Methylosinus trichosporium OB3b: one gene and its partners. The protein of the gene in region 3 interacts with the protein of the main gene of each other region in a pairwise test. Links are inferred from orthologs where the notes say so. Each region holds a gene or a part of one and is shown on either strand. Other genes may lie near its edges. The genes, in order: secB, ybgC and secA.

Evidence for each region.
Region 1: the proteins of secA (region 3) and secB interact in binary tests that used the Escherichia coli proteins (3 or more experiments, as listed by UniProt). The link is inferred for Methylosinus trichosporium OB3b from one-to-one orthologs.
Region 2: the proteins of secA (region 3) and ybgC interact in binary tests that used the Escherichia coli proteins (3 or more experiments, as listed by UniProt). The link is inferred for Methylosinus trichosporium OB3b from one-to-one orthologs.

The regions. Positions count from the first base shown.
Region 1 is NZ_CP023737.1:2,669,578-2,674,769, reverse strand. The notes cover bases 2,384-5,192. They hold secB (protein-export chaperone SecB), read left to right. Parts: upstream 2,384-3,445; coding sequence 3,446-3,940; downstream 3,941-5,192. Other genes in these bases: coaE (dephospho-CoA kinase), read right to left, coding at 4,711-5,192; dnaQ (DNA polymerase III subunit epsilon), read right to left, coding at 3,960-4,688; CQW49_RS12845 (FxsA family protein), read left to right, coding at 2,828-3,301; CQW49_RS12850 (Tim44/TimA family putative adaptor protein), read right to left, coding at 2,384-2,602. In the rest of the region: CQW49_RS12860 (Smr/MutS family protein), read right to left, coding at 211-810; mltA (murein transglycosylase A), read right to left, coding at 807-1,904; more of CQW49_RS12850, read right to left, coding at 1,913-2,383. UniProt on the Escherichia coli protein: One of the proteins required for the normal export of some preproteins out of the cell cytoplasm. It is a molecular chaperone that binds to a subset of precursor proteins, maintaining them in a translocation-competent state.
Region 2 is NZ_CP023737.1:141,828-146,990, reverse strand. The notes cover bases 1,528-4,307. They hold ybgC (tol-pal system-associated acyl-CoA thioesterase), read left to right. Parts: upstream 1,528-2,590; coding sequence 2,591-3,025; downstream 3,026-4,307. Other genes in these bases: CQW49_RS00715 (ExbD/TolR family protein), read left to right, coding at 4,011-4,307; tolQ (protein TolQ), read left to right, coding at 3,258-3,998; CQW49_RS00730 (hypothetical protein), read right to left, coding at 1,528-2,286. In the rest of the region: CQW49_RS00735 (hypothetical protein), read left to right, coding at 1-320; CQW49_RS24245 (hypothetical protein), read left to right, coding at 791-1,450; more of CQW49_RS00730, read right to left, coding at 1,453-1,527; more of CQW49_RS00715, read left to right, coding at 4,308-4,463; CQW49_RS00710 (hypothetical protein), read left to right, coding at 4,473-5,163.
Region 3 is NZ_CP023737.1:3,370,790-3,376,522, forward strand. Bases 1,275-4,624 are described here. They hold secA (preprotein translocase subunit SecA), read right to left. Parts: upstream 4,298-4,624; coding sequence 1,475-4,297; downstream 1,275-1,474. Other genes in these bases: CQW49_RS16150 (6-phosphofructokinase), read right to left, coding at 1,275-1,367. Outside these bases: more of CQW49_RS16150, read right to left, coding at 147-1,274; fdhF (formate dehydrogenase subunit alpha), read right to left, coding at 4,828-5,733. UniProt on the Escherichia coli protein: Required for protein export, interacts with the SecYEG preprotein conducting channel.

The DNA of each region.
Region 1 (5,192 bases), 700 kb from region 3 along the record:
AGAAGGCGGCCCTCGCTTCAGCGAGGGTCGGATGAGGGCGCTTCCGGCTCGCCAACAGCGCTTCGCTTTTGAATTCGAAACAGTTTTTCCGGGAGGGCCCTCATCCGACCCCGCTTCGCGGGGCCACCTTCTCCCGCCCTGCGGGAGAAGGGAGAGCGCCCTATTCGACAACGGAATGGATAAGCGGTTCATTTATTTCGCCGTATCGCCTTACCCCGGCTTGCCGCGCCCGGCGCGGCGGATCTGCACATAGAGCGCGCCTTCGCCGCCGTGATGGCGCGCCGCCTCGCCGAAGCTCACCACCAGATCGCGCATTTGCGCGCCTTGCAGCCACAGCGGCACGAGCCGGCGCAGCACGCCGCCTTCCTCGCTGCGCGCTCCCTTTCCCGTGACCACGATCGCCATGCGCGCGCCGCTCGCCTGCGCCCGGCGCAGGAAGGTGACGAGCGCGTCCTGCGCCTCCGCCTGCCGCAAGCCATGCAGATCGAGCCGGGCCTCGACCTCGAGCGTGCCGCGCCGCAGCTTGGTGCGGGTGCGGTGATCGAGATCAGCCGGCGCCGGCGCCTGGCGCGGGGGCGGCGGCGGCTTCTTCGGCGGCGCCGTCGCAGCTGCAGGCGGGCGATCGGCGGCGGCGCTCTTCGTCGCCGCCGGCTCCCCGACCGCTTCGGACGAGGGCGCGCGGCGGCGCGAGCGGCCCAGAGCTGGCCGGACATCAGCCGTCACCTTGCGCCAAAGATCGACCTCTTCGGGAGTGAGAAAGCGCGCGCGGCCGCGGCGAGGTGGGTCCCGGCGCGGCGGCTCGTCGCTCACGGGTCGCCCTCCGCGGCGCGCGGCAGCAGGACGACGAAATCGGCGGGATGGCGAATGCGGCCGGCGCGCGCGCCGGCCTCGTCGCCGGCGCCGAAAAAGAGATCGGCGCGCGCGGCGCCGAGGATCGCCGAGCCGGTGTCCTGCGCGATCGTCAGCCGCGCGAATGTCGCCTCCGGCAGCGCCGCCGAAATCCAGAAAAGCGTCGCATAGGGCCAGATGGAGCGATCGATCGCGATGGAGCGCAGCGGCGTGAGCGGAACGCCGGCGCCGCCGATCGGCCCGATCCGTCGCTGCGGCGACTCGTCGGCGCAAAAGAACACGAAGGAGCGGTTCTCCTGCATCAGCCGCGCGCCGGCCTCGCCCGGCCCCGCGCCCATCGCCCGAATCGCCGCTTTCAGCGCGTCGAGCGACATCACATCGGCGGCGACGATCCCTCGCTCGATCAGCACCCGGCCGATCGACGTATAAGGCCGGCCGTTGCGACCGTCATAAGTGACCGGCAGCTCGCTTCCATCGGCGAAGCGCAGCCGGCCGGAGCCCTGCACCTGCAGCAGAAACAGCTCGACGCGATCGCGCAGGAAGGCGATCGGCCGCAGCGTCGCCGCCTCCGGACCGTCCTCGAGCGCGCGCCGGTCGGGGTAGGGCTCGAGGCCGCCATCGCCGCGTCGCCGCGCGCTGGTGAGAGGCTCGCCATTCTCGCCGGCGATCGGCGCGTCATTGAGGGTGACGAGATCGGCCGGACGCGCCGGAACCGGGACGGCGAATTCGGCGTCCGGCGATCGGCGCGCGGCGATGACCGGCTCGTAATAAGCAGTGACGAAGCCGTTGCCGCGCAGCCTGTGCGGACGAAATGTCTGCTCGAAGAAGCGTCGCGCCGCGTCTTGCGCGCTCGCCGCCTCGGCGTCGGCGAGCGCGGCGCGGCAGACGCGCAGCAGCGCCGCATCGGGCCCGACGCCGGGCCGCAGAACCGCGACCTTGCCGACGAGCGCCTCCGCCGATCGGCGGAACACACGAAACGCCTCGCAGAGATCATCCTCGGCGAAGCCGGCGAGCACGTCGAAAGCGATCGGCTCGAGATCGACGGGCAGGCCCACGCGCGGCTCTAGTGAATGGTTTCGGTCGCGACCAGCTTCCAATTCGGGTCGCGCGAGGAGATGTCACGCGCGAATGTCCACAGATCGGTGATGTCGATCGGGCGTTCGACGTCGCCCTCGATCACCTCTCCCGCGCTGTCGCGGCGCGCCGAGATCAGCTTCACGACGAAACGTATGGCGACCTGCGCCCGGCCGCGCTCGACCTGGGCGTCCTCGACGCTGGCCGTCTCGATCGCGACGACCCGGGCTTCGGCGCTCTCGCCGCGCTGCTCCCGCGCCGCTATGGCCTTGGCGAAGCTGTCATAGACATCATTGGCGAGGAGATTGCGCAACATCTCCCGGTCGCCCTTGGCGAAGGATTCGACCACGAGCTCATAGGCCTTCTTCGCGCCTTCGAGAAAATTCTTCGCGTCGAAACCGCGGTCGGCGGCGGCGAGGGCGTCGAGCCCCGCCCAGCCCTTGCTTCCCGGCTCCGCGAGACCGTCCCAACGGCTCTGATCCTGGGGCGGAGCGGCGAAACCCGTGCTCGCGGGCGGCGGAACGACGCCGAAGCGCCGACCGGGACTCGGAACGCGACCCGCGGCGGAGTTCTCGCGATCGGTTCGGACGCCGAGCACGGACCATAATTTCCATACGACGAAAGCCGCTAGCGCGGCGAGAACGAGGATCGAGGGATCGAAAGCTTCATTGGCCGGCAAAGGGCGTCTCCCGGTCGGAAGGATTGTCGCGTATCATGTCGCAACCCAAATGTCACGAATCAAGCCCCTGCGATCAGGCCGCAAGCTCGCAGGAATCGCATTTTCCTCATCCCCGCGAGGACGGCTCGAGCGCCCTCGACACTCTATCGGGTCGCTCGCCGCGCCCCTCGGGACAGCCGGGCTTCTCGGTCGAACTCGGCCGATCCGCCGAAACGGAGGACGATCGTGAACAAGTCGAAGCTCGTCGCTTACGTGCTGGCGGCCTGGCTCGCCATCGAGATCATCGCTTTCGTCTTCGTCGTGCAGGTGCTCGGCGTCATTGCCGCCGTCATGCTCGGCGTCGGCACGACGCTGCTCGGCCTCGCCGATGTGAAGCGCCTGTTCGTCTATCTGCGCCAGCGCCTCGCGCAGCCGCAAGCGGAGACGGGACGCGGCGCCAATCTGCTCGAGGGCGGCATAGAGGCTTTCGGCAGCCTGCTGCTCATTCTGCCCGGCTTCGCCTCCGATCTCGTCGGCCTCGCTCTGAAGGCGCCCTCTGTGCGCGCGCGCCTCGCCGACCGCCTGCGCGGCAAGGTCGAGGCGACCAAGGGACCGAGAACCATCGATCTTTCGCCGAATGAATGGAAGGCCGTCACCGAGGAAAAGCCGCGCAAGCGCCGGGCTCCGGCGCGCCGCGCGCCGCCGGCCGGAGCGGCGTAGAGGGTTTTCCGTTCGATCGGAGCGCGTTCTCTCCGCGCGCCGATTCCCGTTGTCGCTCGAAAGGAGGCATGTTACGCGGGCGCCGTGGCGAGGGACGATCGGGTTCGCGCCGTTCGGGAGCCGAAATCGGCAAGGAGCTCAACGATGACCGACACGAATGGAAGCGGCGCCGGCGCCGGCCAGGCGGAAGGGCCCGCGCTCAATGTGCTGGTGCAATATGTGAAGGACCTCTCCTTCGAAAACCCCAATGCGCCGCGTTCCCTCGGCCCGCGCGAAGCGGCGCCCGACATCGGCATTCAGGTCAATGTGAACGCCCGCCAGCTCGCGCCCACGGATTTCGAGGTGTCGGTGACGCTCGAGGCCTCGGCCGGCCAGGGCCCCGATCTGATGTTCAAATTCGAGCTCGATTATTGCGGCGTGTTCCGCCTCTTGAACATTCCGCAGGAGCAGATTCATCCCATCGTGATGATCGAATGCCCGCGGCTGCTGTTCCCCTTCCTGCGCCAGATCGTCGCCGACGCGACGCGCAACGGCGGCTTTCCGCCGCTCTACATCGACCCCATCGACTTCATGGCGCTGTATCAGCAGCGCGCCGCGCAATTCGCGGAGCAGCAGCAGCCCCCCGCCAACGCCAATTGAGCGGCGGCGGCCGCGAGCGTCACGCGCCGACGGCGCGAGACGCCTCGGCCTCCGGCTCGGGCGTGAGATAGCGGCTCCAGATCGGCGCCTTGCCGAGCGTCGCGGCGAAGCGCTCATGCGCCGCGATCTCCTCCTCTGCGAGACGCGGCGCGAGCGGCGCGGGGCGGCTGCGCAAGAGATCGGCGCCGAGATCCTGCGCCGCTGCGGCGACCGAGGTCTGCAGCACGAGAGCGGATTGGCGCCCGCCCATCAGCTCGGCATAGACCTCCGCCAGCAGATAGGAATCGAGCAGAGCGCCGTGCTTGTCGCGGCGAGAGGAATCGACGCCATAACGCTGGCACAGCGCGTCCAGCGAATTGGCGGCGCCGGGATGAAGCCGGCGGGCGATCGTCAGAGTGTCGACGACGCGATCAGCCGCGATCGCCTCGAGGCCGAGCATTGCGAGCTCGGCGTTGACGAAGCGCATATCGAATTCGGCGTTATGGGCGACGAGCTGCGCATCGGCGACGAATTCGAGAAAAGCCTCGGCGATCTCGCGAAATTTTTTCTGTCCCGTGAGGAAGGCGGTCGACAGCCCATGCACGCGAAACGCCTCTTCCGGCATGTCGCGCTCGGGATCGAGATAAAAGTGAAAGGTGCGGCCGGTCGGGATCAGATTGGAAATCTCGACGGCGCCGATCTCGACGATGCGATGGCCCTTGGCCGGATCGAGGCCGGTCGTCTCCGTATCGAAGACGATCTCGCGCATGAATGCCTCCTCATCGAAAAAATCACCGCGCCTTCGGCTCGCGCGATTTCAGCTCGCGTAGAATTAGCCGAACCTGCTCGCGAGCGGAATCGACTCCACGATCGGTATGAACAATGAAATCGGCGCGGCGGCGTTTTTCCGCGTCCGGCGTCTGCTTGGCGCGGATGGCGGCGAATTTCTCCTCCGTCATGCCCGGGCGCGCCAGCACCCTCTCGCGCTGAACCTCCTCGGGCGCGGTGACGACGACGACGACATCGACATCGGCGTCGCCGCCGGTCTCGAAGAGAAGCGGAATATCGAACAGCACGAGCGCATCATCGGCGCGGCGGCGCTCCTCGACAAAGGCCGCGCGCTTCTCCAGCACGAGGGGATGCACGATCGCCTCGAGCCGCCGCAGAGCCTGCGCATCGCCGAGCACGCGAGCGGCGAGCGCGGCGCGGTCGACGACGCCGTCGACGAGGATCCCGGGAAACAGCGCTTCGATACGTGCGGCGTCGGGGCCGC
Region 2 (5,163 bases), 3.2 Mb from region 3 along the record:
GCCCGCTCGCCTGCCGCGGCCACGCCTCCTATGACGAAGCCGCCTGCCGCGCGGCGACGGCGGGCGCCGATGTCGAGGCGGCGATCTCGACGCCGCATCTCGTGGTGCGCAGCCTGGTGCAGAACGCGATGATGGCGTCGCTGCGCGGCGCGGGCCTCGCCTTCGGCCTCTATGAGCTCAATGGCGCCGTCACCTTGGCGCTGTCGACGCCGGAGGCCGAATTGCGCTGGACCGAGGGAGAAGACCCCCTGTCGCCGGCCGCCGTCGCCGACTTCGACGCGAAGGAAGCGGCGGCGACCTTCGATGCGCTGCGAAGCTAAGCGCTGGAGACAAACAACGGAGGCGTGAACGGCGCACCCCGGATTGCGCTGTATAAACATTGGAAACGAGAACTAAGCGACAAAGATAGCACAGGATTCGCAGTCAGCTTGTCGACGTCTCCGCATGACATAGTTGGTTCCTCGGGCGCCTTACGTATTGGGGGCGGCGGCTAGCTCAACCATCCGAGGTCTTCGCAATGAGAACGAGCCTTTTTTTCCTTCCGGCATTGACATTTGCCGTCAGTATTACGCAGCCGCTCCCCGGCCCCGCTGCTGAAAGTTCGCACCATCCACTCGTAGGCGGACCGCCAGCAGCGCGGATAACTCCTCCCAACCTACCTTCAGATCGCCGAATGGTGGATTGTCGCACGCCGATAGGTAGCTGCATCGTGAGCGACAACGAACCGATCGCACCAAAAAGGGTCTGCCACTGCAATACGACCGCAGGAACAACAGAGTAGATTCCATCAATGCGCCAGATTTTGATATCTATCTCTACTATACTCGCTCTTTCATTGGGAGTAGCAATTGGATTAATCGTAAACAACGCATTTAACACCATACCAGAGGCATTTAACGCGAAACTTTTAACGATAGATTCATGCAGATCTAAAATTGAAGATAGTGCAAATAAATATAAACAGTTATCGTTACCAGAAATTAGAGACTTTTGCTTCGGAGAAATCCACGAACAGGGAGAGCTAAATGAGTTTACAATACGAAATACAATCCACTTGCAGCAATACAGATCAAACTCTATATTGCTTTGGCTTGTTGTTATAATTACATTTTCTGGAGTTATTCTATCTTATATTCAAATCTCCATCGCGCGCCGGATATCAGCGACAGCCCCAAACACAATGACACCAAATAGCGAACCTCTTGACAGCGAGTTAATATTTGAAAGAAATAGAGTGACTGTTCGATCGTCAATAATTGGGCTCATTATCCTTGTTGTTTCATTTGCTTTTTTTCTTGTCTATGTTGCATACGTCTATCCAGAAGTCATCGCTTCAAAAAAGGAAGAAAAATCCAACATTCTGCCGATAGGTGGGCTTGGCCCACCTACAGCTGATTTGTCAGATTCTATCAAACATCAATCCGGCAAAAAAGCTAAAACCACCAGATAGAGCTATCCACGGAAGCGTGCGCCGATAGCGACCGGCGCAAACCCGTGCGCCTCCATCTCGATCGCGAAGGAGACGCCGCGGGCGATCAGCTTATTGCGCTCGCCGACGCCGACGACCGGGGCCGCCTCGGCGGTGGCGATCTCGCCCACGGGCATTCCTGCGAGGCAGGCGAGATCCGGCCTGGCGAGCCCGCTGATGCGCCCCGCGACCGGCGCCCGAATTGCCGTGTCGCCGATGCGGCCGATGAGATCGCCGGCCGCGACCTTGGCGCCGATCGGCTGCGCCGCCGCGAAGGCGCCGTCGACCGGCGCGATCACGTCCCAATATTCGAGCGCGCGGCGGTCATATTCGATGCGACGCTGCGGCGGCGTGTCCCCGGCGCGCAGCACCGCCCCGGGGTCCGGCTCCTCGGTCCAGACGACGAGATCGCAATCGGCGCCGGCGACGAAGCCAGAGCCGACGCCGATGGTGAGCTCGGCGAGATCGACGAGCCGCGGCGACGGCCGATCGCCCGGATCTGGAGCCGCGATGATCGCGTCCCAGGGCCAGCGCTCGACGACCTCGGCGAACGGCCGAAGCAGGATCGGAATGAACTGCCGCGTCTGCATGCCGCACAAAAAGTCCTTGGGCGAGCGCACGAGCCGCGCCTCGACCGCGCCCAAGGTCGTCGCTCCGTCGAACCAGGCGTCCGCGAAGCACATGCGCCGGCGCAGAATGCGCGGCGCCGTCTCCTGATGCAGCACGACCGCATAGCCCTCGCCGAGCAGACGCCGCGCCACCGCCGAGCCTCTTTCGCCGGCGCCGCAGACGAGCAGACATTTTTCTTTGTTCATCATGCCTCTGCTCGCACTGCGTCGCGCCACGCCGACTTTCTCATTATATAACACGAATACATATTGATCGCGACCCTTTTCCGACCGCCCGCGCCGCGCCCCCCTCAGAGCGCTTTCCGATCGAACGGAATCGTTCGATCGATGAGAATTCGCTCACACGAGAGAATGCTGGAGCCTTATCCGATCCCATAGGATCGGATAAGGCTCCAGCGAAAAGCGGCTGCGCAGCGCGCCGCGCTGCTGTATATCGGAGCGGGCGCTCCGATCGAAGGGGCCCCGCCCTCTTTCGAGTGACGCCCCGCGCCGAATGATCGCTCCCGTTCCGCATCGCCTGTCCGTCCGCGTCTATTATGAGGACACGGATTTCTCCGGCCTCGTCTATCATGCTTCGCATCTGCGCTTCATGGAGCGCGGCCGCACGGAGCTGTTGCGCGACCTCGGCATTTTTCAGCGCGCCCTCCTCGAGAGCCCGGGCGGCGGCTTGTTCTTCGTCGTGCGCGCGATAACGATCGACTTTCGCCGCCCGGCGCTGATGGACGATCTGCTCACGGTGGAGACCAGGGTCGAGCAGGTCGCCGGCGCCTCGGTCGATCTGGCCCAGCGCGTTTTGCGCGGGGAGGAGCCGCTTGTCACGGCATTGGTCAAGGTCGCCGCGGTCGAGGGCGGCAAGGCGCGGCGCCTGCCGGCAGACGTGCGGCAAAAATTCGAATCGGCGCTGGCGCCCGCCGCTCCGCCCCCGTGAAATGGGGGCAATGGCCGGGTTTTACGCGGGATGTGGCGAAGGGTCCTTTACTTCGCCTTAATCGTTTCGTTCAAATTTGATTGTGCATCGCATCGAGGCCCAAATCCAGGCGGATTTCACGGCCATATGCGGATTTGAGCGGCGTCCGGGCGGCGTCGCATGCATGCGACGCGAGCCGCCTGGGCCCCGCGCCGTCTCGAACATTCAGGCGCGTTCTCGAGGATATTGACCGATGAATCCAGCCGAAATCGCGGCGCCCATCGCCGCTGCGCCCGTTGAAATCTCCATCTGGGGCATGTTCCTCGGCGCCCATATCGTCGTGAAGCTGGTGATGATCGGGCTGCTCGCCGCCTCGATCTGGTGCTGGGCGATCATCGTCGACAAGGTGATTCTGTTCACGCGCACGCGCCGCGCCATGGACCGCTTCGAGGAGGTGTTCTGGTCCGGCTCCTCGCTCGAGGATCTCTATTCCAAGCTGCAGGACCGGCCGACCGGAGCCATGGCCAGCCTCTTCGTCGCCGCCATGCGCGAATGGAAGCGCTCCTTCCAGACCGCCGGCGCCTCCTTCATGGGGTTGCAGGCGCGCATCGACAAAGTGCTCGACGTGTCGATCGCCCGCGAGGTCGAGAAGCTCGAATCCAATCTCCTGGTGCTCGCCACCGTCGCCTCGGCCGGTCCCTTCGTCGGGCTGTTCGGCACGGTCTGGGGCATCATGACCTCCTTCCGCTCCATCGCGGCGTCGAAGAACACCTCGCTCGCCGTGGTCGCGCCGGGCATCGCCGAGGCTTTGCTCGCCACCGCCATCGGCCTCTTCGCCGCCATTCCGGCGCTCGTCGCCTATAACAAGCTGCAAGGCGACGTCGCCCGCGCGCAGGCTCGCCTCGACAGCTTCGCCGACGAATTTTCCGCCATTCTCTCGCGCCAGATCGACCAGCACGCCGGCCAGACCGGCGGCCGCGACCGCGCGGCCTGAGCGGAGGCGCCGATGGGCATGTCAGCGGCGGCGGGACGCAAGACGGGCGGCGGCAGGCGGCGGCGCGGCGCGCCTCGCCATAGCGCCATGGCCGACATCAATATGACGCCCTTCATCGATGTGATGCTGGTGCTGCTGATCATCTTCATGGTGGCGGCGCCCCTGCTCGCGACCGGCGTCGCCGTGGACCTGCCGCAGACCAAGGCGGGCCCGCTCAACATCGATCAAAAGCCGCTATCCATCGCCGTCGACGAGAAGGGACAGCTGTTCCTCATGGATCAGCCTGTCGAACTCGACAAGCTGCTCGACAGGCTGAAAGAATCGGCCAAGGCCGGCTTCGATGAACGCATCTACATGCGCGCCTCGAAGACGGTGAATTACGGCCGCGTCGCCGAGGTCATGTCGATGGTGACGACGGCCGGCTACAAGAAGGTCGCTCTGGTGACCGAGTCCGACAAGAAGTGAGCGCTCGCCTTGAAGAAGACGCGTCCGCAGCCCGGCCTTCCGGTCTCGGCGGCGGCCCATGTCGGGCTGCTGCTCGCGGCTCTGCTGGCCTTTCCGGAGGCGCGCAAGTTCGAGGATGCGCAGGAGGCCGTGCCGGTCGACATCGTGACCGATTCGACGGTCAATGAGGTGATGAAGGGCGAGAAGACCGCCAAGGAAATAAAGCCCGTTCAGCGCGTCGACAAGCGCGCGGAAACCGCCGAGACCAAGCCGCTGCCGCCGCTCGCCGAAGCGAAGAAGGATATTTCCGCCCCGCCGCCGCCGCTGCGCCCCCGCCAGGAGGAGCCCGAGGATCGGCCGGAGACGCCGCCCCCGCCCAAGCGCGTCGCGGCCCTGCCGCCGAAGCCCGAGCCGCCCGCGCGTCCCACTCCGACGAAGCCGGAACCGCCCAAGATCGAGCGGGCGAAAGCGGAGCCGCCGAAACCGGAGCCACCCAAGGCGGAGCCGCCGAAGCCGCAGCCCAAGGCCGCGCCCTCGCCCCCGGAGCGCGAGCCGGAGGACGCCGAGGTCGTGCGTCCCAAGCCTCCGCCGCGTCCGCCGGAGAAGGTGGAGAAGCCCGAGCCCGCCAAGCCTGCGGCGCCTCAAAAGCCTGCGGAGCGGCCGATGGCCAAGGACGAGCCGCGGCTGAAGACCGACGAGGTGGCCAAGCTGCTCGAGCGCA
Region 3 (5,733 bases):
AAATCAAGCAAGAATCGAGCCTTGGGTAGGGGTGGAGGACGATTTCCGGTCAACGAACCCTTCCCCGAATCGAACCAATTATAAAATCAACAACTTCCGTTGGCGCTCGGCGGGCGCTCGGCGGCTCCGGGCCTCCCGCGGCGCTGTCACTTTTTCAAAATCTTGGCGACATGATTGTGTCGCAGACGAAAAGCGTCGGGCATTCCGGAGCCGAGCAGCGGACGCAGATAGAGCCTGAACGCGTCGGTCACATCGGTCCCGCTCTCGCTGATGAACTCGTCGGGCATGACCTTGGTTTTGCCGGCGACCGCCTCCAGAGGCGTGAGCTGGTAATCGACCGAGTAGAAGCCAGTGCGGTGAATCGTCACGGAGCCGTCGCGGTCGCCCCATAGCGCGAGCTGCACCGCCTTCTCGCCCACCTCGCGCGCCTCGCGCTGGTCCACGTCGGAGACGCAGCCGACGAAGCTGCGCTGCACATAGCCGAAAGTGTCGGCGCGCACGCGCTTGAAGCCGAGCTTGGTCTTGACGAGCTCGGTCAGCATGTCGGCGAGAGCGCCGCCGCCGAGATGCACATTGCCATGCGCGTCCTTCTCGATCTGCTCGGCGAGCTTGGCCGCGATCGGCGTGTGATTCGCGTCGGCGATTCCTTCGGACACGGCGACGACGCAGCGGCCGTAGCGGTCCATCGTCGCTTTCACATCGGCGAGGAACTTCTCGGTGTCGAACGCGCGCTCGGGCACATAGATGAGATGCGGCCCATCGTCGGGGAATTTCTTGCCGAGCGCGGAGGCGGCGGTGAGAAAGCCGGCGTGGCGGCCCATCACCACGGCGATATAGACGCCGGGCAGCGCCCAATTATCGAGATTGGCGCCGGCGAAGGCCTGCGCCACCCAGCGCGCCGCGGAGGGAAAGCCGGGCGTGTGGTCGTTGATCATCAGATCATTGTCGATGGTCTTCGGAATATGCATCACGCGCAGCGGATAGCGCGCCCTCTGCGCTTCTTCCGAGACGATGCGCACGGTGTCGGAGCTGTCATTGCCGCCGACATAGAAGAAGCAGCCGATTCCATGCGCGCGCAGCACCTCGAAGATCTCATGGCAATATTTGAGGTCCGGCTTGTCGCGCGTGGAGCCCAGCGCCGAGGAGGGCGTGCAGGCGACCATTTCGAGATTATGCGTCGTCTCCTGCGTCAGATCGACGAAGTCCTCATTGACGATGCCGCGCACGCCGTGGAGCGCCCCATAGACGCGATCGACGCAGCGGAACTTGCGCGACTCGAGAATCGCGCCGACCAGTGATTGATTGATGACGGCGGTCGGGCCGCCGCCCTGCGCGATGAGGACCTTGGAGAAGTCGATGTCGGACAAGGATCGGCTCCGAGTGAGTAGGGAATAGGGAGTAGGGAGTCGGCAGTAGCGGCGTGGAGCGGAGAGCCGAGAGGCTTGCTCACTACTGCCTACTGCCTACTCCCTACTCACACCAATGCGCCGTGGCAGTGCTTGAACTTCTTGCCCGAGCCGCAGGGGCAGGGCTCGTTGCGGCCGACCTTGCCCCAGCTCGCCGGATTTGCCGGATCGCGCTCCGGCGCCTCGGCGACCTCGGCCGCGCCCATCGCCTGCGGCGAGAAATCGGCGGCGGCGAGCCGCGCATTGAGATCGGCGAGCGCGCTCTGCTCCGCGCCGGCGGCGTTCGGGTCCGGATGGACATATTCCATCGGCGGCAGCTCGGTCGGCGCGGGCGACGCCTCGAAGGACACCTCGACGCGCATCAGCTGCGAGGTGACGGCCTCGTCCCAATGCGTCATCAGGCTGCGGAACAGCTCCAGCGCCTCGGACTTGTATTCGTTGAGCGGATCGCGCTGCGCCATGCCGCGCCAGCCGATCACCTGGCGCAGATGGTCGAGCACCACGAGATGATCGCGCCACAGCTGATCGAGCGCCTGCAGCACCACCTGCTTCTCGATCATGCGCGAGAGCTGCGCCGTGTTGCGCTCGACGCGCTCGGCGTAGGACTCGTTGGCCGCGTTGAGCAGGCGCTCCTTGATCTCCTCGTCGGCGATGCCCTCTTCCTTCGCCCAATCCTCGATCGGCAGATCGAGATTGAGCTTGGCGCGCGCTTCATCGGCGAGAGCCTCGACGTCCCAGGACTCGGCGTAGGCGTCACGGGGAATATGCTCCGCGACGAGCTGCGCGACGACATCCTCGCGCATCTCGTTCACCGTCTCCTCGACGCTCTCCTCCGCCATGATCTCGCGCCGGCGCTCGAAGATCACCTTGCGCTGGTCGTTCATGACGTTGTCGAATTTCAATATGTTCTTGCGGATGTCGAAATTGCGCGCCTCGACCTTGTGCTGCGCCTTCTCCAGCGCCTTGTTGATCCAGGGATGGACGATCGCCTCGCCCTCCTGCAGGCCGAGGCTGACCAGCATCTTGTCCATGCGCTCCGAGCCGAAGATGCGCATGAGATCGTCCTGCAGCGACAGGAAGAATTTCGAGCGGCCGGGGTCGCCCTGGCGGCCCGAGCGGCCGCGCAGCTGATTGTCGATGCGGCGGCTCTCGTGCCGCTCGGTGCCGATGATGAAGAGGCCGCCGGCGGCGATCGCCTTTTCCTTGAACTCGGCGACCTCGGCGCGGATCTCGGCTTCCTTCGCCTCGCGCGGAGCGCCGTCGAGCGCGGCGCATTCCTGCGCGACGCGCATCTCCACATTGCCGCCGAGCTGAATGTCGGTGCCGCGGCCGGCCATGTTGGTGGCGATTGTGATCGCGCCGGGCACGCCGGCCTCGGCGACGATATAGGCCTCCTGCTCGTGGAAGCGCGCGTTGAGAACGGCGAACAGACGCGACGGCGTGCCCGAATGCGCCGCCTCATAGAGCTTGGCGAGCGCCTTGGTCGGATCGGAGAAGTCGATCTGCTTATAGCCCTTGGAGGCCAGGAACTCGGCGAGCTGCTCGGATTTCTCGATCGACGTCGTGCCGACCAGAAGCGGCTGCATCTTGGCGCTCGCCTCCTCGATTTCGGCGGCGATGGCGTCGAGCTTCTCCTTGCCGGTGCGATAGACCTCGTCGTCCTCGTCGATGCGCTGCACGGAACGATTGGTCGGAATCTCGACGACGTCGAGCCGGTAGATCTCCGCGAACTCCTCCGATTCCGTCGAGGCCGTGCCGGTCATGCCGGCGAGCTTCTCATAGAGGCGGAAGTAGTTCTGGAAGGTGATCGAGGCGAGCGTCACATTCTCCGGCTGGACGGCGACATGCTCCTTGGCCTCGAGCGCCTGATGCAGCCCTTCCGAATAGCGGCGGCCCGGCATCATGCGGCCGGTGAACTCGTCGATGATCACCACCTCGCCCTTGCGAACGATATAATCCTTGTCGCGCTGGAACAGCTTGTGCGCGCGCAGCGCTTGATTGACGTGGTGAACGAGCGTGACGTTCTGCGCCTCGTAGAGCGCGCCCTCGACGAGCACGCCGGACTCGGCCAGCAGCTCCTCCATATGCTCGTTGCCGGCCTCGGTCAGATTGACCGTGCGCTGCTTCTCGTCGAGCTCGAAATCATCCTTGTCGAGCTTGGGAATGAGCTTGTCGATGGCGTTGTAGAGGTCGGACTTGTCGTCCGAATGGCCGGAGATGATGAGCGGCGTGCGCGCCTCGTCCACCAGAATGGAGTCGACCTCGTCGACGATGGCGAAGACATGCGCGCGCTGCACCATCTGCGCCAGCTCATATTTCATGTTGTCGCGCAGATAGTCGAAGCCGAACTCGTTGTTGGTGCCATAGGTGATGTCGCTGGCGTAGGCCGCGGCGCGGTCCTCGTCGGAAATATCATGGACGATGACGCCGACGCTCATGCCGAGGAAGCGATAGACGCGGCCCATCCATTCGGCGTCGCGGCGGGCGAGATAATCGTTGACGGTGACGACGTGAACGCCGCGCCCGGCGAGCGCGTTGAGATAGACGGCCAGCGTCGCGACCAGCGTCTTGCCTTCGCCGGTGCGCATCTCGGCGATCGCGCCCTCGTGCAGCACCATGCCGCCGATCAGCTGCACGTCGAAATGTCGTTGGCCGAGCACGCGCTTGGCCGCCTCGCGCACCGTGGCGAAGGCGGGAACGAGAAGATCGTCGAGCTTGCGGCCGTTCTCGAGCTGTTCTCGAAACTCTTGCGTGCGTGCGCGCAGCTCGTCGTCGGAAAGGGCGGCGAGCTCGCTCTCCAAGGCATTGATCGCCTTGACCTTCGGCTGATAGGTCTTGAGACGGCGATCGTTGGCCGAGCCGAAAATCTTCTTGGCGATGGCGCCGAGCATGCGGGAACCCTTCCAGATGAGCCTCCGGCGGAGGCCGGGGCTGGCCGCCTTTTCGCACAACTTCCTTTCGATTTGGAAATCTATTTTCGAAAGGCGGCGGGGCGCGACCGCGCGGCCGCGCCCCGAGGGGCCGGCGCTGCGATGACGCGCGACAGATAAGAGGCGCCCGAGCCCTTGTCAATCAATCGGTCGGCGGCGGTCCACGGCGAAGAGCTTCGAAGCGGGGACGAGCGATTCAGCTGCTTCGACTGGGCAGGAATAGCGAGGCTGAGGGCTCGCGGTCCAGTGGCGGCGCCTGCCGCGACCTCTCCGCTCTGGCGGGAAGAGGAGGCGGCAGGCGCCGTTGGAGCCCCAAAACTGCGAGCCTTCAGGCTCACTCTTTCTCGAAGCTCATCGATTTCGGTGAAGCAGACCAGCCGTCGCGGCCACCCACGTCGCGACGGCTGGGAAAGCCGGAACATGAGGGGAACGACGCCGCCGCGCCCCCTCTCTCCTAGAGAAGCGGGGAGGAGGAGAGAGGGGCGCGGCGTTCACTCTCCGGGCGCGGCCGGGGCGGCGATGCGGCGGCTGGTCTCGGAGAGGTCGCGGTAGCGCTCCTGCCATTCGGTGGGGCCGTTGGAGGGCGAGATCTGCACCGCCGTCACTTTGTATTCCGGGCAATTGGTGGCCCAGTCGGAATTATCGGTGGTCACCACATTGGTCTGGCAGAGCGGATGGTGGAAGGTCGTGTAGACGACGCCGGGCGCCACGCGATCGGTGATCCTGGCGTGCAAGGTGGTTTCGCCGGCGCGGCTCTGCACGCGCACCCAATCGCCGTCGCGCACGCCGCGCAGCTCGGCGTCATGCGGGTGAATCTCCAGCACATCCTCCGGATGCCATTGGCTGTTCTCGGTGCGCCGCGTCTGCGCGCCGACGTTATATTGCGAGAGAATGCGTCCCGTCGTCAGCAGCAGCGGGAAGCGCGGCCCGGTGCGCTCCTCGGTCGGAATATATTCGGTGATGACGAATTTTCCTTTGCCGCGCGCGAAGCTCTCGATGTGCATGATCGGCATGCCTTCCGGCGAAGCGTCGTTGCAGGGCCATTGCACCGAGCCGACCTCGTCGAGCTTGGCGTAGGAGACATTGCGGAAGGCCGGCGTCAGCCGCGCGATCTCGTCCATGATCTCGCTCGGATGCGCATAGGTCCAATTGCAGCCGAGCGCATTGGCGAAGAGCTGCGTCGCCTCCCAATCGGCGTAGCGCGCCTTGGGGCTCATCACCCGGCGCACGCGCTGGATGCGGCGCTCGGCGTTGATGAAAGAGCCGTCCTTCTCGAGAAAGCTCGCACCGGGCAGGAACACATGCGCGTAATTGGCCGTCTCGTTGAGGAAGAGATCCTGCACGACGAGACATTCGAGCGCGCCGAGTCCGGCCGAGACATGCTTGATGTCGGGGTC